DNA from 2 places in the Streptomyces sp. NPDC048419 genome. Region 2 is predicted to be linked to the other one. Evidence: riboswitches for the same ligand, from Rfam matches in the RefSeq annotation. Region 2 holds a riboswitch; the other holds the start of a gene.
The links. Region 2 has a riboswitch for cyclic di-AMP ahead of ACGFYN_RS04300 (NlpC/P60 family protein). Riboswitches for the same ligand answer to the same signal wherever they lie in the genome.

Region 1 (14,127 bases), on a different contig from region 2:
TTTTTTACAGAGACAGCTCCGCGAGACACCGCTCAGCGAGAGACCGCTCAGCGAGAGACCGCTCTGCCGCGAGGAGGGGTATGCCATGACCCGACCGTCCGCCCGCTACGTCCTGCCCGAGTTCACCGAGCGCACCAGCGCCGGGCAGAAGACGATGGATCCGTACTCGAAGCTGCTGGAGGAGCGGATCGTCTTCCTCGGCACGCAGATCGACGACACGTCGGCGAACGACGTGATGGCGCAGTTCATGCACCTCGAGTACCAGGACCCGGACCGGGACATCTCGCTGTACATCAACTCCCCCGGCGGCTCCTTCACGGCCATGTCGGCGATCTACGACACCATGCAGTTCGTCGGCTGCGAGGTGGAGACGATCTGCATGGGCCAGGCGGGTTCGTCGGCGGCGGTGCTGCTGGCGGCCGGCACACCGGGCAAGCGGCTCGCCCTGCCGGGCGCACGTGTGGTGATCCATCAGCCGGCGCTGTACGAACCGGTGCAGGGCCAGGCCAGCGATCTCGCCATCCAGGCGGACGAGATGCTGCGGACCCGGGCCCGGCTCGAGGAGATGCTGGTCCGGCACACCGGGCGCAGCCATGAGCAGGTGAGCGCCGACATCGAGCGCGACCACATCCTGGACGCCCAAGGGGCGCTGGAGTACGGGCTGGTGGACCGCATCGTCACCAGCCGCAACGCCACCCTCGCGCCGCCCACCGGGCGGTGAGCGCCGGTGCTCCCACCCGAACTGCCTCCGCTGCCCGCCCTCACGCGCGCCGAGGGGGAGTTGATCGACCGTTACCTCGACGCGGTCGACCTGCTCGGTCGCATCAACCCGGCGTACGACCAGGACACCTACCGCGGGCTGCGGGCCGCGCAGGCGCTGGTGGGCAAGGCGGTCGAGCTGCGCGACGCCCTGGCGCTGATGCACCAGCGCGGCGAGACCGAACTGCACGCGCCGACGCTGGGGCGCGCACTGCGGGTCCTTGACGGAGAGCGGCGCAGCGCCCGGGTCACCGTGCCCCCGCACCCCGACAGTTGACGCGGCCTCGGACGGTCCGGAGACCCCGCTCCGGCGGCGAGGTGTCCGGACCCGCCCTTAAACGGACCAAATGAGGTACCGCCTTTTGGCGTAGACGGACCTCCAATTTTTCGACGGTTCCAGTTGCGCAACACGCGTGGACTCAGGGCGGAATGGAGCAGTCCGGTGCTGGTCCGGGGCTCGTCCGGGTCCTCAACGCCCGTTCGAACACAGGGGTGTCCACCCGAACGGGCGAGTGGTGAGTAACAACACAAATCCCCGGTTCCATTGGGATTTTCGGACATCGATAGACGAAGATCCCTGTCTGACGACAAGCCCCCGCCGCAGCGGCGGGGCGATCCGGGCGGACGCCGAGTCCTGCCGCCGCCCGGATGACTGGTCGACAGGAGTGGATCGGCAGGAGTGGAGGACCCAAGCACAACGGGTCGCCGGAACGGTCATGCCATGGCCGGGTCGAGCAGCCCTTGGGGTGAAGCCGCGTCAGCGGCCGGGCAACTTCGCCAGCCCGAATCCGACAGGTCATCCTTCACAGGCGGCTGACGAAGGGTTGCGCATGACTGCGCTCAATCGTGTCCCGTCGCTCATGGTCCGGGCCGGCACCGCCTCGGCTCTCACCATCGCCGCAGTGGGCGGCTCCATCGTGGTCCCGGGTGTCGCCTCCGACGCCGCGGCCGCCACGCCGGCGACGAAGGCACTTCAGATCGCGGCCTCGAAAAAGGGTTCCCCGTACAGGTGGGGAGCCATAGGGCCGCGCAGGTTCGACTGCTCCGGGCTCACGCTGTACTCGTTCAAGAAGGCGGGCAAGAAGCTGCCCCGCACGGCTGCCCAGCAGTACAACCGGACCCACCACATCTCCGCGAAGAGCCGCAAGGCCGGAGACCTCGTGTTCTTCCACTCGGGCTCCAGCGTCTACCACGTGGGCATCTACGCCGGGAAGGGGAAGATCTGGCACGCCCCCAAGACGGGCGACGTCGTGAAGCTGCAGAAGATCTGGACGAGGAGCGTCTGGTACGGCCGGGTCAGCTGACTCTCCCGCGGGGGCGGCGGCGACCTGACCTGCCGTCGCCCCCGCGGGGCCTGACCCGGGCTTGGCTGGATACCCGTATGCCATGTCCGAGCACCGTCGCTGCACCGCGCGCAACGAGACGCCGCTCGAGCGCGCCGACCGCAACTTCGTCGAGCTGCTGCAGGAGCTGCGTGTCGTCCAGACCGGAGTGCAGATCCTCTTCGCCTTCCTGCTGAGCCTGGCCTTCACCCAGCGCTTCCCGTCGCTCGACTCGCTCCAGCGCGCCACGTACGTCGTCACGCTGCTGCTCACGGTCCTCGCGGCCGCGCTGTTCACCGCGCCCGCCGCGCTGCACCGCTCGCTCTTCCGGCGGGGCGCCAAGCCGCACATCGTGCAGGTCTCGTCGCGGCTGGCCACGGTCGGCATGGGGGTGCTGATGTTCGCCTTCACCGGCTCCGTGCTGCTGGTGGTCGACGTGACCACGCACAGCCGGGCCGCCGGTGCGGCCGCGGGTACGGCAACCCTCTGCGTGTGCCTCGGACTGTGGGGCCTGCTGCCCCGGCTGGTGCGCCGTGCGGCCGCGTCCGACTAGGGCCACCGGCCGCCGCTCGGCTACGGCTCCTGCTGCCCGGCTGCCGTCACGGGCTCCGCCGGGGCGGTCCAGGGCAGTTCGATGGAGACCGTCTTGCCGCCCTCCCTGGTGGGCCGCACCCGCAGTCTTCCGCCACACTCGGCGGCCAGCCAGCGGATGATCACCATGCCCCGGCCGTTGTCCTGCTGGACGGCGGCGGGCAGGCGCTTCGGGAAGCGGGGGTGGGAGTCCGTGACGCCGATGCGCAGTTCCTCGTCACGGTGGAGCTCGATGTCCACCGTGAAGGTGGGTGACTGCCCGAAGGTGTGCTGTACGGCGTTGGTGGCAAGTTCGGAGACGATGAGCCGGACGGTCTCGGCGGTGTCGCTGCTCGCTGGAAGCCCCCACTCCGCCAGCGTGTCGACGACGTAGCCGCGGGCCGCGGAGACCGAGGCGGGTTCGCTCGGCAGAGTGACGGATGCTTCCAGATGGTCTGCCATGGCGCGGTCGTCCCTTTCCCACGGGGCCGGAGTCCGACACGGAGCGGATGGTTCGAGTACGGTCCCGGACTGGTGCTTCGTCGCCAGAGTGCCATTACTGCGCCTGTCACGGGTGGCGATCCACCAAGATATGCATATATCTGTCGCTCGATGCGGTGAACTCTGCGACGGGAGACCGTATTTGGGTGGCCCGGAAGGAGTAAGGAGTAGCTCATGCAGCACGGTCCCGCGGTGCGTCGCCGGAAGCTGGGCGCCGAACTGCGTGAGTTGCGCGCGAGTGCGGGCCTCACGAGCGGTGAGGCGGCCCGGCTCGCGGGCTGGCACCAGTCGAAGGTGAGTCGGATCGAGACGGGCGCCAGCGGGGTGAAACCGGCCGATGTGCGGTTACTTCTCGACGTCTACGGCGTCGCCGACGCCCAACTGCGGGAGTTACTGCTGATGTTGGCGGGGCCCGACGAGAGCGGCGGTCGGCATCACTGGTGGCACGCCTACCGCGGGGTGCTGCCGCCCACCTACCGCGACTTCATCAGCCTCGAGTCCCAGGCGAGCGCGATGAGCACCCTGGAGACGTCCGTCGTGCCCGGTCTGCTCCAAACGCCCGAGTACGCACGTGCGGTGACCCGCGCGGCGGTCGGCGGACTGGACGACGAGCGGCTCGACGCCCTGGTCGAAGTGCGACTGGCCCGGCAGGACGTGCTGCGCTCCGACCCGCCGCTGAGACTGACCGCGGTGCTGGACGAGGCGGTGCTGCGCCGGGAGGTCGGCGGCCCCGACGTCATGGCGCGTCAGCTGCGGAGACTCCTGGATTCGGCGCACCTTCCCCAAGTGCGGTTGCAGGTACTGCCGTTCGGCGCCGGCGCGCACGTCGGCGTCACCGGGCCTTTCGTAATCTTCTCATTTTCGAGCACTTCTGATCTGGACGTGGTTGTTCTCGACCACTTGACGAGTAGCCTCTACCTCGAACGGAAAGAAGACCTCCGGGCTTACAGCGAGGCCTTCAACGACCTCCAGTTCCACGCCCTTTCGCCCGAGGACTCGTTGGATTACATCGCCGCGATAGGTGACGGCGCGTAAGGAGGCACCATGTCCGCAATGCCTCGGCACGTACCTTCCAGTACCGATCTGCACGGTGTGCGGTGGCTGCGCAGCAGCTACAGCACCGGAGCCAACAACTGCGTCGAAACGGCGCGTCCGTGCTCCGGGCCCCTGGCCGGGCTGCTCGCCGTGCGCGACTCCAAGGACCCCGGCGGTCCCGCCCTGCTCTTCTCCCCCGAGAGCTGGACGGACTTCACGGCCGCACTCGTGTCCTGATCAGTCCTGCATCGCGCGGCACACGACCGTGTCACGCCGACTCATGGTCGCGTCTCGCCGATCACCAGGACAGCGCGTTCGATCTCAGCCTCGGAGAGGTCAGCACGGGCGGTGAGCCTCAGCCGTGAGATGCCGTCGGGCACGGAAGGAGGACGGAAGCACCCCACGGCGAGGCCTGCCGTACCGCAGTCGGCCGCCCACTGCACGGCCTGTTCCGGGGAGGGCGCGCGTACCGAGACCACCGCGGCGTCCGGGCGTACCGCCTCGTGACCCGCGGCGCTCAGTTGTGCGTGCAGCTCGGCGGCCACCGTGCGCGCCCGTGCCGCCCGCTCCGGCTCGCGGCGCAGCAGCCGGAGGGCCGCGAGGGCCGCGCCCGCCGCGGCGGGCGCGAGTCCCGTGTCGAAGATGAACGTACGGGCCGCGTTGACCAGATGGTCGATCACCTTGGCCGGACCGAGGACGGCTCCGCCCTGGCTGCCGAGCGACTTCGACAGCGTGACCGTGACGACGAGGTCGTCGGCGCCGGCGAGTCCCGCGGCGTCGGCGGCACCGCGGCCGCCCTCGCCCAGGACGCCGAGGCCGTGGGCGTCGTCGACCAGCAGTCCCGCGCCGCGCTCACGGCAGGCGGCGGCCAGTTCGGCCAGCGGGGCGGCGTCGCCGTCGACCGAGAAGACGGTGTCCGACACCACGACGGCCGGGCCCTCGTACGTCCGCAGCGCCTTGCGCACGGCCTCCGGGTCGGCGTGCCCGACGACCTGCTTGGCGCCCCGGGCCAGCCGGCAGCCGTCGATCAGGGACGCGTGGTTGCCCGCGTCGGAGACGATCAGCGAACCGTGCGGGGCCAGCGTGGCGACCGCGGCGAGGTTGGCCGCGTAACCCGAGGAGAAGACCAGGGCCGCCTCGAAGCCGCAGAAGTCGGCCAGCTCGCGCTCAAGCTCCGTGTGGAGCTCGGTCGTACCGGTGACGAGCCGGGAGCCGGTCGCGCCGCCGCCCCAGGTCCGCGCCGCCCCGGCCGCGCCCTCGACGACCTCGGGATGGCGGGCGAGACCCAGGTAGTCGTTGCTCGCCAGATCGAGCAGCGGGGAGCCGGCCGGACGCGGCCGCAGGGTCCGTACGAGTCCGGCGCGACGGCGCTGCTCCGCCTGTTCGTCGATCCAGCCGAACGCCATGACTCCTCCGGGGCTTTTGTAGGCAGTGGACAGACACTAGCCGGACCGGCGCCACCCCATGATGTGGCAATACACACACGACGAAGTGACTCTGTTGTTCCTTCTCTCCTTGGCCCGAAGCGGGTCGGTAGGACAGGATCGGCTCTCATGGACCTGCTGAACACGCTGGTGGACAAGGGGCTTCGGCGCGAGCTGCCGACCCGCGAGGAAGCTCTGGCCGTTCTCGCCACTTCCGACGACGACGTGCTCGATGTGGTGGCCGCGGCCGGGAAGGTGCGCCGGCAGTGGTTCGGCCGACGGGTGAAACTCAACTATCTCGTCAACCTCAAGTCGGGCCTGTGTCCCGAGGACTGCTCGTACTGCTCCCAGCGGCTGGGTTCCAAGGCCGACATCCTCAAGTACACCTGGCTCAAGCCCGAACAGGCCTCGCAGGCCGCCGCCGCCGGACTGGCCGGCGGCGCCAAGCGGGTGTGCCTGGTGGCGTCCGGGCGCGGTCCGACCGACCGGGACATCGACCGGGTCGCCGGCACGATCAAGGCGATCAAGGACGAGAACGAGGGCGTCGAGGTGTGCGCCTGTCTCGGTCTCCTCTCCGACGGCCAGGCCGAGCGGCTGCGTGAGGCGGGCGCGGACGCCTACAACCACAACCTGAACACGTCCGAGTCGACGTACGCGGACATCACGACCACGCACACGTACGCCGACCGGGTGGACACGGTGTCCAAGGCGCACGCGGCCGGGCTGTCCGCCTGCTCGGGTCTGATCGCCGGCATGGGCGAGAGCGACGAGGACCTGGTGGACGTCGTCTTCTCGCTGCGCGAGCTGGACCCGGACTCGGTACCGGTGAACTTCCTGATCCCGATGGAGGGCACCCCGCTGGCCACGGAGTGGCACCTCACCCCGCAGCGCTGCCTGCGGATCCTGGCGATGGTGCGGTTCGTGTGCCCGGACGTCGAGGTGCGCATCGCGGGCGGCCGCGAGGTGCATCTGCGCACCATGCAGCCGCTCGCCCTGCACCTGGCCAACTCGATCTTCCTCGGCGACTACCTCACCAGCGAGGGCCAGGCCGGCCAGACCGACCTGGAGATGATCGCGGACGCCGGGTTCGAGGTGGAGGGCGCCGGCCAGGTGACGCTGCCGGAGCACCGGGCCACGGCGGGCGGCGGGTGCGGTTCGCACGCCGGTGCCGGCTGCGGGTCCCACGAGGACGCCGGGTGCGGGTCCCACGAGGGCGGCGGCGTGTGCGGTACGGCCGCCGGCGCGCCCGCGGCGGGCGAGCTGCGCTCCGACCTGGTCGCCGTCCGCCGCCGCGGTGCCGGAACGGACCTCGCGCCCAATGCCTGACCTGCCCGTCCCCGAACTGCTGGAGCTGGACCGGCGGCATGTGTGGCATCCCTACGGCCCCATGCCCGGCCGGGCCGAACCGCTCGTCGTGGAGTCGGCGAGCGGGGTGCGGCTGCGGATGGCGGACGGCTCGGGCGAGCTGGTCGACGGGATGTCGTCCTGGTGGTCGGCGATCCACGGCTACAACCATCCGGTGCTCAACGAGGCCGCGCGCGAACAGCTGGGACGGATGAGCCATGTCATGTTCGGCGGGCTCACGCACGAGCCCGCCGTCCGGCTCGCGAAGCTCCTTGTCGACATGTCGCCCGACGGCCTGGAGCATGTCTTCCTCGCCGACTCCGGTTCGGTGTCGGTCGAGGTCGCGGTCAAGATGTGCCTGCAGTACTGGCGTTCACTGGGCCGCCCCGGCAAGCAGCGGCTGCTGACCTGGCGCGGCGGCTACCACGGCGACACCTGGCAGCCCATGTCGGTGTGCGACCCCGAGGGCGGGATGCACGAACTGTGGTCCGGGGTGCTGCCCCGGCAGGTGTTCGTGGACGCGCCTCCGGCCGAGTACGAGGAGGCGTACGCGCAGCAGCTGCGCTCGGCCGTCGCCGAGCACGCCCACGAACTCGCCGCGGTGATCGTGGAACCGGTGGTTCAGGGCGCCGGCGGGATGCGGTTCCACTCCCCCGCCTACCTGCGGGTGCTGCGCGAGGCGTGCGACGCGCATGACGTGCTGCTGGTGTTCGACGAGATCGCGACCGGATTCGGCCGTACGGGCTCGCTGTTCGCGGCCGGGCACGCGGCCGTGACGCCGGACGTGATGTGCGTGGGCAAGGCGCTGACCGGTGGCTACCTGACGATGGCGGCGACGCTGTGCACGCCGAAGGTGGCCGACGGCATCTCGCGGGGCGAGGTGCCGGTCCTGGCCCACGGCCCGACCTTCATGGGCAACCCGCTCGCCGCGTCCGTCGCCTGCGCCTCGATCGAGCTGCTGCTGGGCCAGGACTGGCTGGGCGAGGTCAAACGGATCGAGGCGGGGCTGCGGGCCGGGCTGGCACCGGCGCTCGATCTCCCGGGCGTGCGGGACGTACGCGTCCTGGGCGCCATCGGCGTCGTCCAGCTGGACCACGAGGTCGACATGAAGGCCGCGACGGAGGCGGCCGTTCGCGAGGGCGTGTGGCTGCGCCCTTTCCGCGACCTGATCTACACGATGCCGCCGTACGTCACCGGGGACGCGGACCTGGCACGGATCGCGCGCGCCGTGTGCGCGGCGGCACGGGAAGGATGAACATGCCGATCCTGATGATCACGGGTACGGGCACCGAGGTCGGCAAGACGATCGCGACCGCGGCGCTCGCGGCCACCGCGCTCGCGGCCGGCCGGACGGTGGCCGTCCTGAAGGCCGCGCAGACCGGTGTACGGCCGGACGAGCCGGGCGACGCCGCCGAGGTCGCGCGCCTCGCGGGCGCCGTCACTACGGCCGAACTCGCCCGCTACCCCGAGCCGTTGGCGCCGGGGACGGCCTCGCGGCGCGCCGGGATGACCCCGGTGCATCCGCAGGACGTCGCCGAGGCCGCCGCCAAGCTGGCCACCGAGCACGACCTGGTCCTGGTGGAGGGAGCGGGCGGTCTGCTGGTCCGCTTCGACCCGGCGGGCGGCACCCTGGCGGACGCGGCCGCGCTGCTGCACGCCCCGGTACTGGTGGTCACGTCGCCAGGTCTCGGCACCCTGAACACGTCGGAGCTGACGGCACGCGAACTACGGGCCCGCAAGCTCGACCTGCTGGGCATGGTGATCGGCAGCTGGCCCACCTCCCCCGATCTGGCCTCCCGTTGCAACCTGGCAGACCTCCCGGACGTCACGGACGCACCGTTGCTGGGCGCGCTGCCCGCGGGAGCGGCGGCCTTGGAGCCCGCGGACTTCCGCACGGCTGCCCGGAGTTGGCTGGCTCCGCGGCTGGACGGGGTCTGGGACGCGGAGGCGTTTCAGGTGCGCGAGGCGCCCTGACCACGGCGAGAGCGTTCCGGTCAGGGGGCGTGTCCGACCGTCTCCGGGCGGGTCGGTGCCCTGCGCACGATCGGCGGCCTGCCGTCCGCGTTCTCCTCCGTCAGGGCTTGGATCAGGGCGTGGTCCGGGGACAGATGGCATGCCGGGTCCGTGCGGGTGGGGTCGCCCGTGAGCGCGTAGGACTGGCAGCGGCAGCCGCCGAAGTCCTCCTCGCGGCGGGAGCAGCCGCGGCAGGGGTCGGGCATCCAGTCGGTTCCGCGATAGCGGGTGAAGGCCCTGGAGTGGTCCCAGATCCACGTCAGCGGGTGGTCTCGGACGTTCGGCGGGTCCAGGTCCGGCAGGGTGGCCGCGGCCGGACAGGGCAGGACGGTGCCGTCCGGGGTGACGGTGAGCGAGACGGCCCCCCAACCGCCCATGCACGGCTTGGCCACGCCGTCGAAGTAGTCGGGGACGACCCAGACCAGGGCGGGGCCGTCCGGGGCGAGCCGCTCGCGCCATCGCTCCACGGCTGCCTGTGCGCGGGCGAGTTGGTCCCGTGTGGGCAGCAACGCGGCGCGGTTGAGCAGGCCCCAGCCGTAGAACTGCGCGTTGGCCAGCTCGACGCGGTCCACGCCCCAGGACAGGCCGAGTTCGACGACGCCGTCGATCGCGTCGAGGTTCTCGCGGTGCAGGACGATGTTGAGGCCGAGAGGCAGACCCTCGGCTCGCACGAGCGCCGCGGCCCGCTCCTTGTCGGCGAAGGACCGGCGTCCGGCGATCCGGTCGGAGGCGTCCATGTCGGCGTGCTGGACGGACAGTTGGACGCTGCGCAGTCCGGCCGCGGCGAGCGCGGACAGCCGGGCACGGTCCAGGCCCACGCCGCTGGTGACCAGCTGGGTGTAGATGCCGGCGGTCTCGGCCGCGGCGACGATCTCCTCCAGGTCACGCCGCAACAGCGGTTCGCCGCCCGAGAGATGGGTGTGCACCACGCCCATCTCGCCCGCCTGACACATCACCTGCGCCCACTGCCCGGTGCTCAGCTCGCGCGAACGCCGTGTCAGCTCCAGCGGGTTGGAGCAGTACCCGCAGTGGAGCGGGCAGGCGTGGGTGAGTTCTGCCAGCAGGGCCCAGGGACGCGCGGGCGCCGGATCGGCCGCGGTCAACGGAGCCAGCCCTCCCTGCGCATCCCCTCCAGGAAAGGAGGGACGTCGGTGGCCACGGCCGAATCGGGGAAGCGGCCGGCCAGTTCGTCGACGAGGTCGCGCACGCTGCGCGTCCCGTCGCACAGGCCGACGACCGCCCCGGCGGCGCCCCGCAGGATGACCACGCGTTCGGGAAGCAGCAACAGGTCCGTGTCGCGGGCGCGGTCGTGCCGCAGGACGATCGCGGGCGCGAGCCTGGGCCGCCAGTCGGTCACCGCGGCCCGCCTCACGCCTCCCTCCGGCGGCCCGCCTGGTCCACGGCGTCGAGCAGCGACCACAGCACGTCGCACTTGAACCGCAGCGCGGCCACGGCCCGTTCCTGCTCGTCCCGGGTCCGGGCCCAGCCGAGCACCAGGTCGAGCGCCTCCCGGCTGTCGCGCCGTCCCTGGGAGACCCGGGTCCGGAAGTAGGCGAGCCCCTCGGGTTCGATCCACGTGTAGTGGCGTTCGAAGGCGTCGATACGGGTGCGCATCAGGTCCGGGGCCGACAGCTCGGTCAACGAAGCGGCGACGGCGTCGAGGGGCGGGCGCAGCCGGCAGAAGTTGACGTATCCGTCGACCGCCAGCCGTACGCCCGGCAGCACGGTGTCGGCGCGGAGCAGCGTCCCGCGGTCGAGACCGGCCGCCTCGCCGAGCCGCAGCCACCGCTCGATGCCGCCCTCGCCCTCCTGTTGCCCGTCGTGGTCCTGGATGCGCCGCAGCCACATCCGGCGCAGTGCGGAGGTGTCCAGCTTGGCGGTGATCAGCGCGTCCTTGACGGGGATGTGGCGCTGGTAGTGGAAACGGTTGGCGATCCAGCGGCGCAGCTCCTCCCGGCTCAGATCGCCGCTGTGCATACGGAGGTTGAAGGGGTGGCGGTCGTGGTAGCGCTCCTCCCCCACCGCACGCAGTCGCGCCTCGAACTCCGCGGCGCTCCAGGGCTCCGCGAGCGGGGCGGACGTAAGCAGTGCTGCCGTGCTCACAGTTCGATCTCCATCCCGTCCGACGCCACCTCGAGGCCCAGCCGGGCGAGCCGCTTGTGCTCGGGCGCCGCCGGGTCGACGAGGGGATTGGTGTTGTTCAGGTGCGTGTAGAGGCATCGCGCGGAGAGGCGGGCGAGGCGTTCGGCGGTGCCGTCCGGCCCGTCGACGGGCAGGTGGCCCATGCCGGTGGCGGTGCGTTCGGAGATGCCCGTACGGCGGGGTTCCTCGTCGTCCCAGAAGGTGCCGTCCACGATGACGCAGTCGGCCTCCTCGGCGGCCTGCTGGAGTCGGTCCGGCCAGGCGGCCAGTGCCGGGGCGTAGAGCGCGGTCGCGCCGGAGACGGGGTCGTACAGCCGCAGCGCGACGACCCAGGCGTCGTCGGCCGCGGCGTCGGCGGCGTACCGCGGGCGCTTGCCCGACACGGGGATGCCGCTGATCTGCAGGCCCGAGGTGCCGGGGTCCAGTGGTCCGGCGCCGTGCCGGGGCAGCTCGCGCCAGGTCACGCGGGTGTACGGCGCCAGTACGTCGCCGAGGTGCAGACGGTCCAGGAGCGCCCGGCGGACCGGGCCCGTCGCGACCACCTCGATGCCGTCGGCCTCACGCAGCCGTGCGATGCCGAGCGTGTGGTCGAGTTCGGCGTCGGTGAGGACGAGTCCGGCGACCGGTGTCTGACGGGGGCCGGGTCCTGGGTGGAGTTCGGGCCGGCTCTCGATCTGGTCGCCGATGTCGGGGGTCGCGTTGACGAGGTACCAGCGGCCGTCATGGGTGCGTACGGCGAGCGAGGCGTGACGGCGGCGCCGGTCCGGATGCGCGCGTGCCCCGGAACAGCTGGGACACGCGCAGTTCCACTGCGGGATGCCGCCACCGGCGGCGGTGCCGAGTACCAGCAGCAGCATGGCGCCGGCTCAGCGTGAGCTGAGGGAGTAGGCGGTGACCTCGAGTGCGGTGTCGACGACCTCGTAGGAGGGGGTCTGCCAGACGGCGCCGTCCGGCTCCTGCGCGGGGCTCTGCTCGACGGGCCTGAGCTGTTCGGTGACTTCGTTCATGGCAGGGGTGTCCTTTCCCGGAGTGCTCGATGTGGGGCGGGGGTCATTTGATGGACAGGCGCAGGATCTTGTCCTTGCCGTATCCGGCGTCGCTGGTGCCGATGAGCAGGTCGTCCGTGCCGGGCACCACCGCGAGGGCGCGCAGGCGGCCGTACTGGCCCGGGTAGAAGTCGACCGCCGTGCCGAGGCGGTCGCTGTCGCCGTCGATCGGGATGCGCCACAGCCGCTTGCCGCGCAGCGACGACACGTACAGGACGTTGCGTACGACGGCGATCTGGGCGGGCACGCCCCACTTCGGGGAGAACACCACCTTGGGGTTGGTCATGCCCTGCTTGTCGCAGCCGCCCTCGCAGGCGGGCCAGCCGTAGTTGCCGCCCGGCTTGATGAGGTTGAGCTCGTCCCAGGTCTGGTCGCCGATCTCCGTCTCCCAGAGATTGCCGTTACGGTCCCAGCCGAGGCCCTCGGGGTTGCGGTGGCCGAGGCTGTAGATCCGGTCGCCGAACGGGTTGCCCGGGGCCGCGGCGCCGGTCTTGGTGATCCGCAGGATCTTGCCGTTGAGCGACTTGCGGTCCTGTGCGAGCTGCGGCGTGTAGGCGTCGCCGGTGGTGACGTAGAGGTATCCGTCGGGGCCGAAGCGGATCTGGCCGCCGTTGTGGTTGCCGATCCGCTTGATGCCCTTGATCAGCACCTTGTAGTGGCTGAGCGTCTTGCCGTCGTAGTCCATCCTGACGATGCGGGTCTCGGTCCTCGTGGTGTGCGCGAAGAAGACCTGCTTGTCCTTCTTGCCGTCCCAGGTCGGTGAGGGGGCGACGCCGAGCAGGCCGCCGGGGCCGTCGTCGTAGGGCTCGGGGACCGTGTTGGGCACCTCGCCGACGCGTGTCTTCTTGCCGTCGGGACCGAGCCGGAAGACCTGGTAGTCGAGCCGCTGGGTGACCAGCGCCGAGCGGCCGTCCGGCATGAACGTGATGTCCCAGGGCGTCTGGTAGCCCGTCGAGAACGTGCTGATGCCGGACGGGCCGCCGCCGTCGGGCTCGGTGGCGGAGGCGGTGGCCGGGCCGGTGGTGGTCGCGAGCAGCGCGGCCGACGCTACGAGGGCGCCGAGGGCGAACCGGGAGGGACGCCGCCTCGAGCGGCCTGGCACTGGCATGTCGACACCCTTCGTCGTTCCTCGTGTGAGCCGTGGTGCGGCGTGTCCGCACGTTCGCGAAGAGCAGACTATTTCCGTTTTGTCCCCGTACTCCGCATTGAGATCATGCCGATGAACGACTGATCTGCCATTCGGATGAGCCAGGCGGGTGAGCGCCCAGGTAGGGCGAAGAGGTGCGGGCCGGGCAGGAGGACACGGCGAGTTGAGATCGGCCCGGTCGCCGCGGCGCGATGTCATCGGACCGGGTCGCCGTCGCCGTCGCCGTCGCCGAGCAGTCGTACCAGCTCGATCCGTGCGCGGATGCCCAGCCGGGCGAACACGCCCCGCAGGTGGTGGTCGATGGTGCGGGGGCTGAGGGCGAGGCGTGCGGCGATCTCGCGATTGGTGGCGCCGTCGGCCGCCATGCGGGCGATCAGGAGCTGCTGGGCCGTCAGCCGTGCGGTGGGGTCGTCGCCGCTGCGTGCGGGCACGGCGGGCGCCCCGAGTGCGCGGAGTTCGGCGCGGGCCTGTGCCGCGCAGTGCGGGGCGCCGAAGCAGTCGAAAGCCTCCAGGGCGCTGTGCAGCCGGTCCCGGGCCTCCGTACGGTGCCGCAGCCGGCGCAGTGCGCCGCCGAACAGGAGCTCCGTACGGGCCCGTTCGAAGTCGCGGGCTCCGCGCGCGTGCAGGTCGAGTGCCGTGCGGTAGTGCTCGACGGCCTCGGCGCCGGGGGCGAGCAGGGCCCGGCAGCGGGCGCTGAGGGCCAGCTCGTCGGGGCTGCGCACGGCGCTCGCCCAGCGGTGGTAGTCGGCGTGGGCGGCCCGGGCGACGCGGGTGTCGCCGGTGCGGACGGCGGCCTCGACGTAGTGCGGGGTGGCGAGGTGCCG
Region 2 (14,127 bases):
TTGGAGAACGCCGTCTCGCGGGTCACGAAGCGCAGGAAGCCGTCCTCGTAGCCGGAATTGGGCAGCCACTCCACCTGCACCAGATCGGCCACCGAGATGATCCGCGGCCCGGTCGCCCGCTTGACCCGGTCGGAGGTGTCGGCCCAGTCGATGCGCACCTGGTTGCCGTCGAAGGAGACGGTGCCGTCGGAGGAGCGGACGGAGACCGGGACGGGCGGCCCGGGCAGCAGATACGCCTTGGTCGGATCCTTGGGGATCTGGTCCAGCATCAGCGCCCGGCGGATCTCCTCGGCGACGTACTCGGCGACCCCGGCCCGGTCCACGTCCACCGTCAGCCGGTACGGATCGGCCGGATCCGGCAGCCGCCCGCCGGTCGCCTGGAGCAGCGGGTCAGCCCCCTCGCGCAGCCGCATCCGCAGCCGCCCGCGCTTGCGTTCGGGCTCGAAGACCACGCCCGCGACGGCTTCGAGGGGTACGGCGACCTCCCCGTACGTCTGCCGGAACAGTGGCACGGAGCGGTGGAGACCCGGCGTGATCCTGACCGTGGTGCCGTCGAAGGCCCAGGTCCCGTCCCGCTGGATGATCTCGGCCATAGGGAAATTCTCGCAGCCGGGTCAACACGGCGGCTCCCGCTTCACCCGCGTCGGCCGGACCTGCCGGACGCGCGGGGGGCGGTGTAGGGCACAATTCGCTGTCATCACATGGGAGTTGCCGGGTCGTGGCCGTCGGCCGGAAGGGTGCCGTCGGCAGGGGCTCCGGGAAGGCGGGCGTCGGGCGTGGCGGTGCAGGAGGCGAGAGGCGGCGCGGACGCGCCGGGCAGTGTTCATGGAGGCGGCTGCACCTGCGGGGACTGCCCGCACGGGGCGCGGGCGGGGCACCGGCGCGCGGTCGCGGAATTCCTGCTGCTGCGCGACGGCTTCGCGGCCGGACAGGGGCTGCCCGCCGCGGTGGCCCACTCGGCCTCGGCCTCGCGCCAGTGGGTCTCGGAGGAGCTGCGCCAGTCCGCCGAACTCGTCGCCGAACGCGGCCGCGCCGAGGGCGAGGCCTGGCTGGCCCGTCTGTGGCGCTGGACGGCGTGCACGGTGTGCGCGCTGGTGGTCGTGCTGCTGCTGGCGCAGACGCTGACCGCGATCGGCGCGGGCTGGACGCCGGCCCGCACCGCCGGTCTGCTGGCGGCCCTGGTCACGGGCGGCGCGCTGACCGCCGCGTCCTGGTTCCACCGTGCGCGCGGCGGCGTACTGGCTCCCGTCATCGGCGAGGACAACCGCCTGTCCACCTCCCGCACGGTGGCCGCGACCTGGGTGCTGTTCGTCGTCCACGCCGTGCTCGTCCTCGCCGGGCGCCTCGCCATGGCGTCCGGCCACGCGGAGCGCGACGCCCTGATCTCCGGCCTCGACCTCGCCCGCGGGGCCGGAGTCGTCACCGTCCTCGCCGTGATCTGCGGCGTCGCCGTGCTGGTGCGGCGCGTCGTCGGCCTGCGGGTCCTCGGCCAGCGGCTGCAGAAGCTACGGGCCGACCGGCCCCGCGCCGCCGACCTGCTCACGGACGACGCCGGCCGGGGCGCCTTCGCCGACATCCAGTACGTCGTGATCAGCGCCGTCGCCGTGGTGTTCGCCGCGGTGCGGCTGGCCCGCCGCCCGGACCAGCTCCCGGACCTTCCCTGGGGCCTCGCGGTGCTGGTGCTGGTGTCCGCGGCGACCTACCTGGCCGGCAAGTACGCCGAGGGCGGCCGTCCGGTGATCCTCTCCGTGGTGCGCACCCGGGAGGCCGGCGACCTCGACGCCCCCATCCGCACGGGCGACGACATCGAGATCCGCGGCGCGGGCTTCGTGCCTCCCGGTTCACAGGGCGCCGACCGGCTCACGCGGATGGTGGTCCGCATCGGCGCGGTCAACGTCCATGTGCCGCTGGTCCCCGTCGCCGGAGGCTTCAGCAACCCGACGGACGCCGTCCTGACCGTGCCCGTCCCGGTGGACGTGGAACCGGGGAGGGTCGAGGTGCAAGTGGTGACCGCTGCGGGGGTAGAGACCAACCAGTACGCGATCGACGTGACGGACTGATGTGACCGGCCGAGACCCCGGGAGCGGCCACCGGCCACCTGGTAGGAAATCGACAGGTACGGATTGAGCGCCCCGTCCCTTACGTACGTATCGTCATCTGAGGGGTCCCGGCCCAGCGGGCGAGAGGCGACAGCGATGACTCACGGCATGCGCACGGACACGCACACCCCCTATCTCGACGGCGACCGGACCTGGCGCGACACCGCCACCCGGTACGCCCTCCTTCCACTCCGCGTCTTCCTCGGCGTCACCTTCATCTACGCGGGCCTGGACAAGCTCACCAACAGCGACTTCCTGAAGGCCTCCGGCGCCGGCTCCATCGGCGACATGATGCACCAGGTCCGCGGCACCGCCGCCATCCCGGCGATGGTCGACCTGGCCCTGAAGAACCCGGTGGGCTTCGGCTACGCCATCGCCCTCGGTGAACTGGCCGTCGGCATCGGCACCCTGATAGGCCTGCTCGCCCGCCTCGCGGCGCTCGGCGGCGCGCTGATCTCCCTCAGCCTCTGGCTCACGGTGAGCTGGGCCTCGGACCCGTACTACTACGGCAACGACCTCGCCTACCTGATGGCCTGGCTGCCCCTCGTCCTCGCGGGCGCCTCCGTGTTCTCCCTGGACGCGGCACTGCGCGCGCGGCGGAGGCAGCGGGCGGGAGGTTACCGGTAGCCCCTGTTCGGCGGGGGCTACCGGTGGCGGGTCCCGGGCATGACCCGGGACCCCACGACGGCCACTCTCACCCCGCCCCGGCTCCCACCTCGCCCGGGCTCTCATCCCGACGCCGCTCTCATCGCGACGCGTCCAGCGGTGTCTGCGCCGGGTCCGCCGGGTCCACCCGCCCGGTGACGGCCCGGCGCCGGCGTACAGCCCGGCTGACCACCCCCGCGGCCCCGGCGAGGCAGAGCCCGCCCACGACCACCGGGATCACCGCGAACCACGGCGCGTCCCACAGCCCGCCCGCGTCCCCGACGAAGACCACGCCCGCCGTGGCGAGGAAGAGTCCGGCGACCAGCCTGCCCGGCTGGAACTCATGACGCAGCACGGCTCACCTCCGCCTGTCCGACGCCGACCTTGAGATCGAGGTCGAGCGTGCCGGTGTTCTTGCCGCCCGTGACCGGCGGCAGGGTCAGCTCCTTGTGCTTGCCCGGCTCCACGTCCACGTCCTTCTGCCCGTCGCCCGGCAACTGGATGTCGCCCACGCCCACGTCGATGCTCAGCTTCACGGCCGCGTCCTTCGGCACGATCACCTTCAGCCGGCCCGCGCCGACCTCGGCGTTCGTGCTCACCGTCTGTCCCTTCGCCACCCGCAGGCGGCTCAGGTCCAGGGTGCCGACACCGCTGCCGAGCTCGTACTTCGGCCGGACGTCCGCGACCGCGGCCGGCTGCCATGTCGTGCGTATCCAGTGGGTGTTGATGTCCTTGGGCAGCGCGGCCGACGCCGCGAGCAGGGCCGCGGTGACGACGGCCAGGAAGACCGAGCCCGCGCCCGTGCGCCCCAGGAACGCGCTGATGGCGATGCCCAGGCCGAAGACGATCAGCGCGGCGGCGAACCCGGCCTGCAGGCTGGTGCCCAGCGCATGGTCGTCCCACGTCAGGCGGGTGCCGAGACCGCCCGCGAGCAGGGCGAGCAGGAAGGTCCAGCCGCCGATCCAGCGCGGGCCGCGCGGCTTCGGTGCCGGGGTGCGCGCGGTCCGTGTGTCGGTGCGGTCGGTCCAGGTGTTGCCGAGGCTGATGTCGACCGCGGCGGCGATGTCCCGGTCGCGGGAGTCGCGGGGGCCCCAGAGATAGCCCGTGCCCCCGTCGTGCGTGCCGTCCTTGACGATGGGGTCGCGCCACCACGAGGGGTAGGCGGCGGGCGCCGGCGGCGCCTGCGCCTCCGGCGGCGCGTCGGCGGCGGCCTGCGCGGCGAGCGGGTCGGTGTCGAGGGTCCCGCGCTGCCGCGACCAGTACCCGGCGCCGGCGAGGAGCAGGGAGAGGACGACGGCGAAGGCCAGCACCCCGCCGTTCTTCAGCATCGTCAGGAAGACCCCGCAGCCGACCAGAGCGAACAGCACGGCCGTCAGCGCCTGGCCGTCGACGCGGCCGGTCAGCAGCTTGCGTACCTCGTTCTCGTCCTCGTCCTCGTACGGCACGAGGAGCCAGGCGAAGCCGTAGAAGATCAGGCCGATGCCGCCGGTGGCGGAGAGCACCGCGAGCGTGATCCGGAAGATCACCGGGTCCATGTCGCACTGCCGCCCGAGCCCGGCGCACACCCCCGCGAGCGTCTTGTTCCGCCGGTCACGGCGGAACTTGCCGGGGGCCGCCGCGACCTCCGTCTGCGGGCTCCCCTCGGCCTGCGCGCCCGCACCGGGTCCCGCCCCGGCCGCGGCGTCCGCGGCGGGCGCGGCATCCTGCGGCCCGGCACCCTCCGCGGGGTGCGGGCCGGAGCCGGGTCCCGGACCCGTCGCGGCGCGCTCGTGATCTGTCATGTGTCCATGGTGACGGCCGAGCGGCCCCGGCGGGAGTCGGTACGACCCTGGCCGGACCCTGATATCGCCCCTGAGCCGGCGCCGGGGAAGCGTTCGACGGGCCGGGCGTTCGAAGATCACCGGAGTATCCCGAAGATCAGGGGAGTATCGGGGGCCGACCCTGATGCCCGTGTCCTGAGACCGTGTGAGTATCGGTGGCATGCCGGAAGCCGCCGCAGCGCCACTCGTCGAACCGCGGCCGCCGCGCAAGCTCTACCGCAGCAGCGACGGACGCTGGCTGGGTGGCGTCGCGCGGGGGCTCGCCGGGCATCTCGGCCTGCCCGTCATCTGGGTGCGGCTCGTGTTCGTCGGCCTGTTCATGGCGGACGGTCTGGGCGCGCTGCTGTATGCCGCGTTCTGGTTCTTCGTGCCGCTCGGCGTGGGCGGCGTGGGAGATCAGAAACCCCCGTCGCTGGTCACCACCGAGACCTCGGCGGACGGCCGCCGCAGACTCGTCGCCCGCAGGCCGGACCGGGGCCAGATCGTGGCCCTGCTGCTCATGGTCGCCGTGGCCATGATCTTCGTGGGCAACGTCAATCTGAGCGGCGGCGCCAAGGTCTACCTCTGGCCCGTCGTCCTCGTCGGCGCGGGCGTCGCCCTGGTCTGGCGCCAGGCGGACAACGTCCGCCGGGCCCGCTGGGTGGAGGTCGGCAGCCGGCGGCGCACGCTCACCCTGCTCCGCGCGGCAGGCGGTGTCCTCCTCGTCACGGCCGGCGTCTCCGGCATCTTCGTGCTCCAGGGCTCCGCCGCCCATCTCGGCTCCGTCCTGCAGGCGGCCCTCGCGGTCCTCGTCGGGATAACGCTCCTCGCGGGGCCGTACCTCGTGCGCATGACCCAGGACCTCTCCGAGGAGCGCCTGATGCGCATCCGCGCGCAGGAGCGCGCCGAGGTCGCCGCCCACGTCCACGACTCCGTGCTGCACACCCTGACCCTGATCCAGCGCAACGCGGAGAACGCGAACGAGGTGCGCCGCCTCGCCCGCGCCCAGGAGCGCGACCTGCGCACCTGGCTCTACAAGCCCGAGGGCACCGGCAAGGAGGAGGCCGACGAACCCTCGACGCTCGCCGACGCGGTGCGGCGCAGCGCCGCGGAGGTTGAGGACAAGCACGGCGTCCCCATAGAGGTCGTCATAGTCGGCGACTGCCCGCTCGACGACAGAATCGGCCCGCAGATGCAGGCCGCACGCGAGGCGATGGTGAACGCCGCCAAGTACGGTGGCGAGGGCGGCGCGGTGCAGGTCTACGCCGAGGTCGAGGGGAGGACGGTCTTCGTGTCGGTCCGGGACCGAGGCCCCGGCTTCGACCTGGACTCGATACCCGCCGACCGCATGGGCGTCAGAGAATCGATCATCGGCCGCATGGAGCGCCACGGCGGCACGGCGCGGCTGCGCGCGGTGCCCGACGGCGGCACTGAGGTCGAGCTGGAGATGGAGAGGGCGGAGAAGACGTGATGAGCGACCCGACCGAGGCGAACGGTACGGCGGGCGGGGCCGAGGGCGCCGAGCCCGCGGCGCCGGCCGGTGGTGGCACGGACGAGCGCCGCGTGCGCGTGGTCCTCGTCGACGACCACCGCATGTTCCGTACGGGAGTGCAGGCCGAGATCGGCCAGACCGCGCAGACCGGCGTGGAGGTCGTGGGCGAGGCCGCGGACGTCGACCAGGCGGTCACGGTCATCACCGCGACCCGCCCCGAGGTGGTCCTGCTCGACGTCCACCTGCCGGGCGGCGGCGGGGTCGAAGTCCTGCGCCGCTGCGCGGCGTTGATGGCCGACGCCGAGCAGCCCGTGCGCTTCCTCGCCCTGTCCGTGTCGGACGCGGCGGAGGACGTGATCGGCGTGATCCGGGGCGGTGCGCGCGGCTACGTCACCAAGACCATCACCGGCACGGACCTCGTCAACTCCATCTTCCGCGTGCAGGAGGGCGACGCCGTCTTCTCGCCGCGGCTGGCCGGCTTCGTGCTGGACGCGTTCGCCTCCACCGACGCCCCGCCGGTCGACGAGGACCTGGACCGCCTCACCCAGCGCGAGCGTGAGGTGCTGCGGCTCATCGCCCGCGGATACGCGTACAAGGAGATCGCCAAGCAGCTCTTCATCTCCGTGAAGACGGTCGAGTCCCATGTCTCGGCGGTGCTGCGCAAGTTGCAGCTGTCGAACCGGCACGAGCTGACCCGGTGGGCGACGGCGCGACGGCTGGTCTGAGGGTCAGATCACGCGCGTGGCGCCCGCGAACGGCATCTCGTCGATCGGTGCCAGCCGCACCGGTGCCGACGGGTTCGGGGCGTGGATCATCTGGCCGTTGCCGACGTAGATGCCGACGTGACTGATGCCGGAGTAGAAGAACACCAGGTCACCCGGGGCCAGTTCGGAGCGGGAGACACGGTGGCCGGCGTCGATCTGGGCGTAGGTCGTGCGGGGGAGGGAGATGCCGGCGGAGTTGTAGGCGGCCTGGACGAGGCCCGAGCAGTCGAAGGCGTTCGGGCCGGTCGCGCCCCACACATAGGGGCTGCCGAGCTTGGAGTAGGCGTACGAGACGGCGGCCGCGGCACGGGAGCCGGGCGCCGCGGCGGTGCCGGAACCGGGGGCCTGCAGACCGACGCGAGGGGCCGAGCCGGAGCGTGAGGCACGGTCCGTGCCGCCGCCGACGCCGAGCCGTGCGCGCTCCGCCGCGGGCAGTTGGGCCAGCAGCCGCCGGGCCACGTCCAGCTTCCCGGTGATCGTCGTCCTGGTCCGCCTCAGTTCCGCCTGCCGCGCCTTCAGCCCGGTCAGCTCGACGCGGGCGGCCCCGCGCAACTGCTCGATCTCCCGCAGCTGTTCGCGTACACCGGCCACGGCCGCCGCCTGCCGGGTGCCCGCCCGGTCGGCGAACTCGGCGCCCTCCAGGTAGCGGTCGGGGTCGTCCGACAGCGCGAGTTGCAGAGCGGGGTCGAGACCGCCGTCGCGGTACTGCGCGGCGGCCATCGAACCCAGCGCGTCCCGCGCCGAGTTGAGCTTGTCCGTCTTGCGTGCCGCCTCGTCCCGCAGCGTGGAGAGCCGGTGCTCGGCCGCGTCCGCCTTCTCCTTCGCGCCGTCGTACTTCTGGGTGGCGGTCTCCGCCTCCTGGTACAGCTTGTCCACCTTCGCCTTGACCTGCGCCGGTGTCAGATCGGGCTCCGCGTGTCCGGTGCCGTCGAAGCCGGTCGCGGTCGCCGCGCCCGCCAGGGCGATGGTGAAGGCGGTGCGGGCCGTACCGCCGCCGAGTGAACGCCGACCGGTCTTGCGGTGCGCTGCCACGTGGACAGCACGTCCTTTCGTAGGGCCGCCTCGCCCCCCGGCGGCTTTACGCGTCCGGCGGCGGCCCGCACAGGGGGAGCGGGCCGCCGCCGGACCTTCTCGGCGGTGGTGTCCGACTGCCGCCCCTGGCCCGGGCGGCGGTGGGGAGCCGGTCACCTGGGGCAGGACGCTAAACCTGACCGTGACCGTTCGGTGACACGAAGTGCGGAAGTGCCGCCGCCGGATCGCCGGGTGACCGTTTGCGACCGTGATCCAGGAGCCGTGCCGTCGACTTCACGCAGTGCGCTGACCGATGTGCGGGTTCCGGACCACGGCCGCGGGACGGACTGCTATGAGCCGCATATATGCACAACCGTTGAAAGGGCAGGCCGGTGTCGGACGCCCCATGCGTCCCTGTTTAAGCTCCAGCCCCATGGACGTACTCATCCATCTCTTCGTCGCCCTGCACATCATCGGCATCGCCGCGCTGCTCGGTGGCTTCCTCACCCAGCTGAAGGCGATGGGACAGGGCACGGCCCGCTTCGTCCCCGGCATGCTGCACGGGGCGCTGACGATGCTGGTCACCGGCGCGGTCCTGGTCGGCCTCAACCAGGCCGACGACCACGACGTCAACACCATCAAGATCGGCATCAAGCTGGCGCTGCTGGTGGTGATCCTCGGCCTGGTCTACGTGAAGCGGGACGACGAGAAGGTGGACAAGGGCCTGTTCGCACTGGTGGGCCTGCTCACCACGGCGAACATCTTCATTGCGGTGCTGTGGACCTGAGACCGGCGCGGACGTCCGCCGCGGCCCCCGCGGCGACGGCCACCCACACCGCCACGGCGATCCACAGCAGCACCTGCCCGGGCCCCTTCAGCCACGGGGCGTCCAGGGCCGAGGCGGCGGACAGCAGCGCCGCGGCCGTCATGCCCAGCGGGAACACGGTCGCCCAGCGGCGCGCGTCGTAGCGCAGCCGCGGCCGGGCCGCCTCGCCGACGAGCAGCACGGCGTACCAGGCCAGGTCGAGCACGAGCAGGGCCGCCGTGATTGAGCGCAGGACGCCGCGGTCGTCGTCGTTCCACAGGTACAGGCGCGCACTGTCCGCGGCGAGGAGCTTGGACCCGGCGAGCGAAGAGATGGCGAGCGCACCGCCCGCCACCCAGTGGTCCCCACGCCCCTCCGTCACCTGCCCCAGGTCGAAGCGGGTCAGCGCGACGCAGTACAGGACGAGCCCGAGTCCGAACAGCACGAGCGCCGTGTGCGCGAGCCATGCCGTCGCCTCGGCCCCGGCGAGCGTGGCGCCGAGCACCGCGAGCCCCTGCGTGGCCACGCAGCACAGGAACACCGATCCCGGCATACGGCGCTGCCAGTTCCGTACGACCTCGACGAGCAGCACCGGCCACAGCACGGCCGCCAGCGCGAGCAGGGCCTCGGCCAGGGTCGGCCGGCCGGCCAGGGAGAACCGGGCCCCGAGTACGGCGGTCGCCGCGACGGCGGTGAGCGACTGCGGCCTGCGCGCGTCCGCCCACCACCTCTCCCGGTCCCGCACCAGGCGCATGCCGAAGTCCGCCGCCAGACCCACCCAGGCCGCACAGGCCAGGACCAGGGCGATCCGCGACAGCACCGCGTGCTCCGTCAGATACAGACCGACCGACACGATGCCGGTGGCCATCACGGCGGCGCCCGCCGCCGGCGGACGCTGCGCCCACCAGGCGCGGAAGGAGGTCGGTCCGGACATGGGGCCGATGCTAGGGAGCGCGAGAGGTGTTGCGGGCGGGGCACGCGCGCGGGCGCGGCAAATTTACGCGCGGGGGAGTGCCCCGCGCGTGTCTCAGGCCGGCCGCACCACGCTGTGGATGATCGACGAGCCGGCGTAGTAGATCGACTCCTCGCGGACGTACGCGCCGGGCTTCGGGGCGTGGATCATCATGCCGTTGCCGATGTAGATGCCGACGTGGCTGATGTCGTCGTAGAAGAAGATCAGGTCGCCCGGCTGGGCGTCGGTGAGGGAGACCGTGGTGCCGGCGTCGACCTGGTCGTAGGTGGTGCGCGGGAGGCTGACGCCGGCGGCCTTCCAGGCGGCCTGGGTGAGGCCGGAGCAGTCGTAGGAGTCGGGGCCGGTGGCGCCCCAGACGTACGGCTTGCCCATCTGCGCACGGGCGAAGGCGAGCGTCTTCGCGGCCTTGGTGGCGTACGTGGAGTCGCTGGTGGAGGTGGATGTGGAGCCCGAGTCCGAGGACGAGCCGGAGGTGGAGCTGCTCGCCTTGGCCGCGGCCTCCTCCTTGGCCTTCTGCGCGGCCGCCTGCTTCCTGGCCAGCTCGGCCGCCTGGCGGGCGGCCTCCTCTTCCTTCTGCTTCTGGATCGCCGCGAGCCGCGCCTTCTCCTCGGCGTTCAGCTTCGACAGCAGCTCACGCGCGTCGGAGAGCTTCTTCTGCACCGTGGACTTGGCCGTCCGCAGGTCGTCCTGCGTCGCGGTGAGCGTCTGGAGGTCCTTGGACGCCTCCTGGCGCTTCTTCATCGTCGCGGACTGCTCGGTGAAGTAGTCGTCGACCGCGCTCTTCTGACGGGAGGTCATACGCCCCATCAGCTGCGTCTGGTCGAAGTAGTCCTGCGGGGAGTCGGCGAGCAGGAAGGTCGCCGTGTCGGGCGCGGCGGCGCCGGTGCGGTACTGGGCCGCGGCGAACGTGCCGAGCTGCTCGCGCTCGTCGTTGAGCTTCTGGGTGCGCTCGGCGACGTCGGTGAGGAGGGTGTCCACGCGCTTGCGCTGCGTCGTGGTCTTCTCCTTGGCCGCGTTGTACTTCTCGGTGGCCGATTCCGCCTGACGGTAGAGGTCGTCGACCTTCTTCTCGACCTCCTCCACGCTCGGCTTGCCGTCGGCCACGGGGGCGGCGTTGGCCGACTGGGACAGCAGGGCCACGGAGGTGAGCGCGGCCGTGGCGAGAGCGGGTGTGCGTATGCCTGCGACGCGTGAACCTGAGGGGCGCGACTTGCGGTGCGACGCCAAGGGAGGCGACTCCTTCCACGTTCCGCCTACCGGGTTAGCTGTCGGGTTCGGGCGGGTGGTTCGGAAGGCTTGCCCTACGGTCCGGGCCCTGTGCGGGAGTCGGACCGATTCACCCCGGGAACGGTGGGTCCCCGGTTCCGGATACGCGGTGGCGCGCCGGATTCGGCGGAGGCCGCGCGGCCCGGCGACGTTCGCCGGTGGGGGTCGTACGGCCTGCCCGGAACCGTAGCCAACTCGTGTGACCCCTGTGAAGGTTGATGTTCGATATGCCCGATACATTTTCGTGACCTTTGGTCGAGGCGTCACCGGGCGCGGTCCTTCCGGAACGATCTGCGCGGATGCGTGCCGATTCTGGCCGGACTGGTGTTGTGTGCCCGGTTCCGGGAGCTGACTTCCGGCCGGTCGCGGTCAGGTGCGGGGCATTGCGGACTGCCCTCGAGTGATTGCGGAACGTGACGATGCGGCCCTGGACGGCAGCAGGCCACGGGGCGGCTTCCGGGCACGCCATCTCACCGATCCGGCGAAGTTCCCGGGGTGGCGGCGGGCTGTCAGTGAGGCGCCCTAGACTCGGAAGGCGATGAGCAGCCTCTTTGACGACAGCTTCCTGGCGGACCTCAAAGCCCCTCGCGGGCACGAGGGGGAGCCCCCGCCGCCGCCCGAGGACGATCATGTACCGGAGCCGGTTCCGGACGATCTGTTCGGTGGGAAGTTCGACGTGCCGCCGGACCGGGACTCCTACTACCGCGACGGCGCCCCGCGTCCGGCGATCGACGCGGCCGCCCTGCTGGACGGGCTGAACGAGAACCAGCGCGCGGCCGTCGTCCACTCCGGCACGCCCCTGCTCATCGTGGCCGGTGCCGGCTCCGGCAAGACCCGTGTGCTCACCCACCGCATCGCCCACCTGCTCGCCGAGCGGAACGTGCACCCGGGCCAGGTCCTCGCGATCACCTTCACCAACAAGGCCGCGGGCGAGATGAAGGAGCGCGTCGAGCACCTCGTCGGCCCGCGCGCGAACGCGATGTGGGTGATGACCTTCCACAGCGCGTGCGTGCGCATCCTGCGCCGCGAGTCGAAGAAGCTCGGCTTCACGTCGTCGTTCTCGATCTACGACGCCGCCGACTCCAAGCGCCTGATGGCCCTGGTCTGCCGTGACCTGGACCTCGACCCCAAGCGCTACCCGCCGAAGTCCTTCAGTGCCAAGATCAGCAACCTGAAGAACGAGCTGATCGACGAGGAGGACTTCGCCGCGCAGGCCGCTGGGGGCGCCTCCCAGGCTATCGGCTCCGGGGGAGGGTTCGAGAAGACCCTCGCCCAGGCCTACGCCATGTACCAGTCGCGGCTGCGCGAGGCGAACGCCCTCGACTTCGACGACCTGATCATGACCACGGTCAATCTGCTGCGCGCCTTCCCGGACGTCGCCGAGCACTACCGCCGCCGCTTCCGGCACGTCCTCGTCGACGAGTACCAGGACACCAACCACGCCCAGTACGCGCTGGTGCGCGAACTCGTGGGCACGGCGGCCCACGACGAGGACGTACCGCCCAACGAGTACGACCTGGCGCCCGCCGAACTGTGCGTCGTGGGCGACGCCGACCAGTCCATCTACGCCTTCCGCGGGGCGACGATCCGCAACATCCTCCAGTTCGAGGAGGACTACCCGGACGCGACGACGATCCTGCTGGAGCAGAACTACCGCTCCACGCAGACCATCCTGACCGCGGCCAACGCGGTCATCGAGCGCAACGAGTCCCGCCGCCCCAAGAACCTGTGGACCAACGCGGGCGCGGGCGCGCGCATCACGGGCTACGTCGCCGACACCGAGCACGACGAGGCCCAGTTCGTCGCCGACGAGATAGACCGTCTCACGGACGCGGGCGACGCGAAGGCCGGCGACGTCGCCGTCTTCTACCGCACGAACGCCCAGTCCCGTGTCTTCGAAGAGGTCTTCATCCGCGTCGGCCTGCCCTACAAGGTCGTCGGCGGCGTCCGCTTCTACGAGCGCAAGGAGGTCCGGGACGTCCTGGCCTACCTGCGCGTGCTGGCCAACCCGGAGGACTCGGTCCCGCTGCGCCGCATCCTGAACGTCCCCAAGCGCGGCATCGGCGAGCGAGCGGAGGCGATGATCGACGCCCTCTCCCAGCGGGAGAAGATCAGCTTCCCGCAGGCGCTGCGCCGCGTCGACGAGGCGTACGGCATGGCGGCGCGCTCCGCCAACGCCGTCAAGAAGTTCAACACGCTGATGGAGGACCTCCGTACGATCGTCGAGTCCGGCGCGGGCCCGGCGACCGTCCTGGAGGCGATCCTCGAACGGACCGGCTACCTGGCCGAGTTGCAGGCGTCGACCGACCCGCAGGACAAGACCCGTATCGAGAACCTCCAGGAACTCGCGGCCGTGGCCCTGGAGTTCGAGCAGGAGGCGGGCGAGGGCGAGGAGCCCCCCGGGCTCTCCGACTTCCTGGAGAGGGTCGCGCTGGTCGCCGACTCCGACCAGATCCCGGACGAGGAGGAGGACGGCTCCGGAGTCATCACCCTGATGACCCTGCACACCGCCAAGGGCCTCGAGTTCCCGGTCGTCTTCCTGACCGGCATGGAGGACGGCGTCTTCCCGCACATGCGCGCCCTCGGCCAGACCAAGGAGCTGGAGGAGGAGCGCCGGCTCGCCTACGTCGGCATCACGCGCGCGCGTGAACGGCTGTATCTGACCCGGTCGTCGCTGCGCAGCGCCTGGGGCCAGCCGTCCTACAACCCGCCCTCCCGGTTCCTGGAGGAGATCCCGGCCCAGCACGTCGACTGGAAGCGGACGGGCGCCACGTCACCGGTCTCCTCCGGCCCGGCGTCCGGTGTGGCCGCCTCCCTGTCGTCCTCCCGCTCGCGCTCCTCGGCCTCGGGCGCGTCCGGCTTCGCCACCAGCCGCGCCTCCGACAAGCCGGTGGTCTCGCTGGCCGTCGGCGACCGGGTCACCCACGACCAGTTCGGGCTCGGCACGGTCGTCGCCGTGAAGGGCACGGGTGGGAACGCCGAGGCGACGATCGACTTCGGCGACACGAAACCGAAGCGGCTGCTGCTGCGGTACGCACCGGTGGAGAAGCTGTAGGCGCTCGCAGGTGAGCCCCCGCTCAAGGGCGGGGGCTCGCAGGGAAGTTCATCAGGTCTACGTCGGGTCGAGCCCGTGGCTGCGCAGCCACGGCAGCGGGTCGACCGCCGCACCGCCGCCCGGCCGGACCTCGAAGTGCAGGTGCGGGCCGGTCGAGTTGCCCGAGTTGCCGGAGTACGCGATCGGCGTGCCGGCCTTCACCTCCGTGCCGGAGGAGA

Region 1: it holds a riboswitch for cyclic di-AMP, as region 2 does, so the genes downstream of both, ACGFYN_RS22005 (C40 family peptidase) here and ACGFYN_RS04300 (NlpC/P60 family protein) in region 2, are expected to answer to the same signal.

The regions. Positions count from the first base shown of each region.
Region 1 is NZ_JBICXT010000010.1:139,417-153,543, forward strand. Features, by position in the region: gene ACGFYN_RS21995 (ATP-dependent Clp protease proteolytic subunit) at 86-721, shown strand; gene ACGFYN_RS22000 (hypothetical protein) at 728-1,036, shown strand; cyclic di-AMP (ydaO/yuaA leader) riboswitch at 1,375-1,586, shown strand; gene ACGFYN_RS22005 (C40 family peptidase) at 1,590-2,063, shown strand; gene ACGFYN_RS22010 (DUF6328 family protein) at 2,146-2,634, shown strand; gene ACGFYN_RS22015 (ATP-binding protein) at 2,655-3,113, opposite strand; gene ACGFYN_RS22020 (helix-turn-helix domain-containing protein) at 3,327-4,187, shown strand; gene ACGFYN_RS22025 (DUF397 domain-containing protein) at 4,197-4,424, shown strand; gene ACGFYN_RS22030 (8-amino-7-oxononanoate synthase) at 4,466-5,593, opposite strand; gene bioB (biotin synthase BioB) at 5,741-6,937, shown strand; gene ACGFYN_RS22040 (adenosylmethionine--8-amino-7-oxononanoate transaminase) at 6,930-8,210, shown strand; gene bioD (dethiobiotin synthase) at 8,213-8,929, shown strand; gene pqqE (pyrroloquinoline quinone biosynthesis protein PqqE) at 8,950-10,071, opposite strand; gene pqqD (pyrroloquinoline quinone biosynthesis peptide chaperone PqqD) at 10,068-10,340, opposite strand; gene pqqC (pyrroloquinoline-quinone synthase PqqC) at 10,337-11,056, opposite strand; gene pqqB (pyrroloquinoline quinone biosynthesis protein PqqB) at 11,068-11,967, opposite strand; gene pqqA (pyrroloquinoline quinone precursor peptide PqqA) at 11,977-12,117, opposite strand; gene ACGFYN_RS22075 (PQQ-dependent sugar dehydrogenase) at 12,161-13,264, opposite strand; gene ACGFYN_RS22080 (LuxR C-terminal-related transcriptional regulator) at 13,498-14,127, opposite strand, start outside.
Region 2 is NZ_JBICXT010000002.1:66,825-80,951, forward strand. Features, by position in the region: gene ACGFYN_RS04250 (DUF4429 domain-containing protein) at 1-593, opposite strand, end outside; gene ACGFYN_RS04255 (hypothetical protein) at 777-2,060, shown strand; gene ACGFYN_RS04260 (DoxX family protein) at 2,196-2,726, shown strand; gene ACGFYN_RS04265 (hypothetical protein) at 2,845-3,099, opposite strand; gene ACGFYN_RS04270 (PspC domain-containing protein) at 3,086-4,525, opposite strand; gene ACGFYN_RS04275 (PspC domain-containing protein) at 4,725-6,014, shown strand; gene ACGFYN_RS04280 (LuxR C-terminal-related transcriptional regulator) at 6,014-6,760, shown strand; gene ACGFYN_RS04285 (NlpC/P60 family protein) at 6,764-7,831, opposite strand; gene ACGFYN_RS04290 (hypothetical protein) at 8,244-8,597, shown strand; gene ACGFYN_RS04295 (tellurite resistance/C4-dicarboxylate transporter family protein) at 8,575-9,549, opposite strand; gene ACGFYN_RS04300 (NlpC/P60 family protein) at 9,643-10,815, opposite strand; cyclic di-AMP (ydaO/yuaA leader) riboswitch at 10,823-10,993, opposite strand; gene pcrA (DNA helicase PcrA) at 11,393-13,909, shown strand; gene ACGFYN_RS04310 (M23 family metallopeptidase) at 13,967-14,127, opposite strand, start outside.